Regions from separate parts of the Priestia sp. 10L35 genome, predicted to be linked through region 1. Evidence: riboswitches for the same ligand, from Rfam matches in the RefSeq annotation. Region 1 holds a riboswitch; the other holds the start of a gene.
What was found. Region 1 has a riboswitch for cyclic di-GMP ahead of AC1DEF_RS25805 (anti-repressor SinI family protein). Riboswitches for the same ligand answer to the same signal wherever they lie in the genome.
Positions count from the first base shown of each region.

Region 2: another riboswitch for cyclic di-GMP. It lies ahead of AC1DEF_RS17940 (anti-repressor SinI family protein); the one in region 1 lies ahead of AC1DEF_RS25805 (anti-repressor SinI family protein).

Region 1 is NZ_JBFTKA010000012.1:25,683-28,837, reverse strand. Features, by position in the region: gene AC1DEF_RS25820 (STAS domain-containing protein) at 1-730, opposite strand, end outside; partial or broken gene AC1DEF_RS25815 (recombinase family protein) at 993-1,503, shown strand; gene AC1DEF_RS25810 (anti-repressor SinI family protein) at 1,670-1,813, shown strand; gene AC1DEF_RS25805 (anti-repressor SinI family protein) at 1,842-2,012, opposite strand; cyclic di-GMP riboswitch class I at 1,993-2,077, opposite strand; gene AC1DEF_RS25800 (DinB family protein) at 2,600-3,118, shown strand.
Region 2 is NZ_JBFTKA010000004.1:468,612-471,766, reverse strand. Features, by position in the region: gene AC1DEF_RS17950 (HPP family protein) at 6-491, opposite strand; gene AC1DEF_RS17945 (histidinol-phosphatase HisJ family protein) at 795-1,586, shown strand; gene AC1DEF_RS17940 (anti-repressor SinI family protein) at 1,664-1,786, opposite strand; cyclic di-GMP riboswitch class I at 1,807-1,893, opposite strand; gene AC1DEF_RS17935 (helix-turn-helix domain-containing protein) at 2,006-2,341, opposite strand; gene AC1DEF_RS17930 (acyltransferase family protein) at 2,663-3,155, shown strand, end outside.

The sequences.
Region 1 (3,155 bases):
CTGTTAGAATTGTTTCTACACCAAGAAGCTTTAACGAGTCTATCACTTTGAAAATCCGATCTGCTACCATAGTATCTATAATATAAACACCTGATAAATCTAATATTAAACGTTGAAGTTGTAGTCTGTTTACTGATTTCAACGTTTCTTCCATTAGATAATTGGCTCTTTCCGTATCTATATTTCCAATGAGAGGTAAAACAGCGATTTCTTTGGCTAAAGGTACAACAGGCACCGATAATTCAAGAAATGCACTTTGCGCACGTTCAAGGGTTAATTGATAGAAATGCACATAACTTAAACTAAAGGAATAAGCAGCATGATCTAAAAGAGGATCAATAATTTCACCTACTTCAAATACCGTATCTATTGATAGATTGTTTTCCTTTATTACTTCCTTCAATTTCTTCCATAAGAAAGTTCGATAATATCTTGTATCTTTTAACGCTTCATCCAATGGCACCTTCAAATTGCAAAACATTTCTCCTTTTTCTTTTCCCCATTGTGTAAATTTTTGGAGGGCTGTTTTTTCACCTAGATGATCCCTAAGAACTTCACCAAATAGACTTATAAAGTGAGCTCGGATATTAATAAGTTCCACTTCAAAAGCAGCCAATTGTTTTTTTTCTTCTTCTGTAATACCAATCATTCTACTTTCATGTACTTCATTAGCGATTTCAAATCTATATTCTAAGATTTTATCTCCTAAAAACTTTATTTCATCTTTCATTTTTCCTCTTTTCCTCCGAAAAGCCTGTTGAGGCTATTAATTAATTTTTTATATTAATTATATCACCACATGTCAAAATACTTAGGGACCGTCAATAATTTTCTGTAAATAAAAATTTATAAGGATGAAAAAGATAAATAGAAAAGAATAATAAGTCAATAGGGTATACCCAAACGATAGTTAAATAGAGTTTTGATTTTTCTATATAATTCAACTATCATATACACTTGTCTTTTGATTAATAATTTTGAGGAGGTTTTTTATGATTTTTGGGTATGCGCGTATTTCAGCCTTTGATCAAAATTTAGATTCGCAGATTGAACAATTGAGAGAGGAAAAAGTCGATCGTATTGTGCAAGAAAAAGTATCTGGTATCCAGCATCAAAAAGAAGAATTAACACAATTGCTTCATCAACTAGTAAAAGATGACACATTGATCGTGACACGAATGGATCGTCTAGGAAGAAACACGAACACCTTCAGGGAAGTTTATCTTAACCGTTATGTCTGCATTTAGTGAACTTGATCGAACGATGATTAAAGAAAAGAAGCAAGCTGGAATTGCGATTACAAAAAGAAAAGGTATATATAAAGGAGAGAAGCAAAAATTCACGTTAAAGCATGATGAATTACGACATGCCATCGAACTACATGAAACCACTAATAAGCCTGTAAAGGAAATCTGTAAAATCACAAATATAAGTGAAGCTACTTTTTATCGTCGGTGGAGAGAATACCAGAATATCAAAAATGCGGTGACTCCGGGAGAATAATAGAAAGAATTTTATTTTACACTACATAAACAGCTACCTATAGTCGATTAAAGTAAAGAGAATTAACTATTTAGTTGTAATATAGTGGATGGTCACTATAAAATAGGGTTTTAAGCTTAAAACAAACGGTAAATGATAAAAAGTATTTATGTAAGGAGGTACTATTATGAAAAAGTCTATAGCAGTTCTGCCAGAAGAGTGGATGAAGCTAGTTAAAGATGCAATGAATTCAAATGTGAGTAAAGAAGAATTTAAACAGTTTCTAGAAGCAAAATCTCAAGATAACACGATAACAAAAAACATTAGATAGCGTGCCTATCTAATGTTTTTTATTATCACTAGGTTTGTTTATTATCTAAGAATGCTTTTACTTCTTTAACCGATAACCCTACTTCCTTAGCCTCTTGGATAAGTCTAATCCATTCTTGGTCTAAATGTGACGTTATTACTTCTTTTTTACTGTCCATAAACATAAATTCCTCCAGATTTTCAGGAGGCTCAGCTGTCATAGTCAATTGACTTTAGACCTGTAGCTTTGCGTCCTAGCTTTTCAACTAGTTTGCCTTTATCTGAATGTGTATATTTATATAAAATATTACTACATAATGGATGTTGAAGTATGTCAAAATAAGTATTCCTATAATTATTTTCTGAATTAAACAACTATTTCTAACTCCAAAAATAATGCTGAGAGTTATCAGCTGGGAAGAGACGTAAAACAAGCGTACAATAAGGCCTAGTATTTTTAATCCGTCTAAAAAGGTGTACCTTTTTGGACCATCTACATTGGACAGCCTTAATAATAGATGATGTAGTGTATCCTCAATGAATCAATATAACAAAAGCACCGAAATAAACATAATGTTACAAATAATAATGTTCCATATTTTTGTTACACTGATATTAGGGTTTTAGAGATTCATTGTACTTTTGAGTTATCAGTAACAAAACTGGTCGTTTTTGTTGCGTATGAAATACATAGTTTTTATTTTTGGTTGCATAGAATGGGGAACAGGTGAAAGAATCTTATTTGAAAGAAGGAAACATCTCTTTTTTATAGAATGTAAGTACTTTACTTAAGAGGAGAGTGATCTCATTGGGAAAAAGAGCTTTACTGGTATTTTCATTACCAGCATATAAAGAAGAAATTGGCCGATGGCTATGGTGTTTAGAAGATGTTCGCCGTACTCTTCTAACACAATTAAATGGCATCAGCCAATGTATGCTTGATACAAAAATTGATGAAAGACAAACGATTAGCTCACTATTATATCACATTGCATTTATCGAGGCAGATTGGTTATATAATGAGGTTCTTGTTACTGAATGGGATTCCGAAATACGGTCGTTGTTTCCATTAGAAAATAGTTCTGAAGATGGCTCTTTAACCCACATTAAAGGACAAAGTTTAGAGGAACATTTTTACCGTCTTAATAAGGTGCGAGAAGTATTTCTTTATCACTTTCGTTCAATGGATTTAACAGATTGGCGTAAACCAAGAGTACTTGAACATTACGACGTTACACCTGAGTGGGTTGTTTACCATTTGATTGAACATGAATCTCATCATAGAGGTCAAATTTTCCAATTACTTAGAGAATTACGAAACGATTAAGATGTTAAAGTAATGAAATAAAACAAAAGAGGTGCCA
Region 2 (3,155 bases), on a different contig from region 1:
CGATATCAAACCCAATACCTGGGATACTGCCGATCTTGAAATAAATTGTTATACACGGTAGAAATCAATACAACCACACATGCACAAATCATAATAATACCTAAATATCCCCAGCCTGCTTGAGTATTAATTGCAACAATCGCACTAGCTGCAGCGGGAGGATGAACGGTTTTGGTAAGAATCATTAAAATAAGAACAAAAGCAAGTACAATCGCTATGGTGATTAGACTTCGATGAAATAAGCTCCAAATAATAAGTGCGGAAACCGTTGCGAGCAAATGCCCTCCAAGCACGTGGCGCGGCTGTGATAAAGGACCTTTGTGTGCCCCGAAGACAAGTACGCAGCTTGCGCCAATCGGAGCAAGAGCCATTGGATAACCAAGAGCTAGTGCAATCGCGCTGCTGATGATAATCGCAATTAAGCCTCCAATAGAAGAAACGACCGCGTCTCTATAATTGATTTTCGGTTCTTCTTTTAGTTCTCCTTTCATCTTTTTCGTATAAGAGCTTAAGTAAGACAGAAAGGGGCTTTTTGTTTGAGCAAAACTTTTTTCAATCTGCATTTCTTCTTTCCTTTCTCCTTTGTAAGTAAAAGTTGTTTGTCAAGTTGTATGTCAGAACCTCTGCTATATTAAGTTAGTTTATAAGAAAAGGAGGATTACTGGAAGAGGAAAAATGTCTTTTTTTATTGGAAATACTTTTTATGAACAAAAAAAGGCGGGATAAGGGGGAAAAGGGTCTCTATGTGCAGTAAGAGCAGGAGAAATGTATAATAGACTTAGAGGTGACTAATTATGTATCTAGTAGACTACCATCATCACACAAACAATTCATTTGACTCACAGGCAGTCATGAAAGAAGTGTGCGAACAAGCTGTGAAAAACGGCATAAACGAAATTTGTTTTACCGAGCACTTTTCATTAAATCCATTAGCGCCAACATACGGTCATATGGATTTTGATAAATATGAACGAGAACTAGCGGAATGCAGAGATCAGTTTCAAGGTCAGCTAGTGATTAAAAAAGGAATTGAAATTTGTGAGCCCCACTATTTAAAAGAGAAGTATCAAGAAACGATGAAGCAAGAGAACTTTGATTTTATTTTAGGTTCGGTGCATAACATTAATAACATCAAGCTTCGTAAACATTTGGAGCTGAACGATAAAGAAGCGATTTACCGCGCTTATTTTAACGAAATGTATAAGCTAGTAAGTGACGCCGACATTGATGTATTGGCTCATTTAGATTTAATGAAGCGCTATGCGTTTGAACAGTACGGCATTTACGACTTTCATCAATTCAAAAATATTCTTGCAGATATTTTGAAAAAAGCAATTGATCGTAATATCGGAATTGAAATTAACACTTCAGGTATAAGAGGGAAGCTGGGTGAAGCATTGCCGGCACTTGAAGTTGTTGGGCTGTACCGCGATTTAGGCGGAGAAATCTTAACAATTGGCTCTGATTCACACTTTGCTGAAACGGTAGGAGCGCATATGAAAGAAGCGGTTGAAATGGCGAAACAGTGCGGATTTACGGAGATTTATACATTTGATGAGCGTCAGCCAAAAGGAATTCGTATTTAATAGGAGTGGGTTTCACTTTCTTCTAGAATAATAATAACTGTAAAAAGCACGCTCTAATTAGAGCGTGCTTTTTTAATTTAGTTCCGCTTAAGATCCGATAAAAATCTCCGGACTTCTTCGATAGTCAGCCCCAGCGTGCGAGCTGCTTCCATAAGACTTACCCACTCTTGATCGATTGACAGTACATTTTCTTTTTTCATTACGATTCATCCACCCTTTGCCAGGGAACCCAGCTGTCGTAGCCAAAAATGGCCTTAGACCTGAAGCTTTGCGTCACTATCTTTCAATAGTTTTGCCCTTATCTGGATAATTTGTAATAGTATTCTTAGTATACAGTTATTTTACAAAATAATATTTGTAAAAGATGTCGAAATAGGTCGATTATCACAAAAAAAATTAAACGTTAGTAAATGGATGTATCAGTTTGTTTTTCGGAACTTTAAATAATACTGAAATTCAATAAATTCTTCTTTGGTCATGCCGTCTTGAACGGCTCGTTCAATTAATTGAAGCCACTCTAGATTGAGGGCTGGCTTTGAAGTTAGAGCTGGACAGCTGATATCTCCCTCAATTAATTCATCGATCGTTGTGTGAAGAGAAGACGCGATTTTATCAAGCATTTGAAGAGAAGGATTATTATTTAACCCTTTTTCTAAATGAGACAAATACGATTTTGAAATATTGGCTTCTTCAGCCAAGCGTGTAATAGAATAGCCTTTTTTTAGTCGCAAATTCTTAATCTTTTCCCCTATCACATTCAGTTCATCCTCTTCTTATAGGTTTTTGTTCATTATAACGCATATTTGTGCATCTTGTGTACATAAAAATATAAAACTAATAATATTTTGTTCTTTATAAAGAATAAATAGGTTAAAATACCTATTCTTGATGCGGGTATATCATGCTATACTTCACTTACAAATTGTTCTTTATTAAGAATATTTGTCGATTTATCATTTTTTTAATTCATTATAATGAACGTTTTGCCGAGTGTACAGAAAGAGAATGAACGAGCCGAATTACGTGATCTAAAAGAATAATCGCGTTGTGCTACTACATTTTAGACAGGGGATTGTATGAAACAGCGTTACGTAGAACTTGACTCTGTAAGGGGATTGGCCGCTTTATTTGTTGTTATTAATCATTACCTCATGATTTTCCCAAGTTTCAGTGAATACAGCTATCAAATTCATTCTTCTTTCCTGATGTACGTGTTAAAAGAAAGTCCGCTACGGTTATTTTTTAGCAGCGGCAACGAGTCGGTTGTTTTGTTTTTTGTTTTAAGCGGTTTTGTATTAGCTCTTCCGTTTTATGAAAGCAGTTCTTTTCGTTACGGAGAATATGTAATTAGGCGAGTGTGCCGGATCTATCTTCCATATTTGTTTTCCGTTTGTCTTGCGATTGGGTGTAAATTACTTTTCGCTCAAGGAGGGATCAATGAATTAAGTCTATGGTTTAACAATTCTTGGAACATGAGAGAATCGCCAAGATTACTAATTGAACATTTCTTTTTAATCGGGACATACAATACTGATGCCTACAACAATGTGATTTGGTCACTTGTTCATG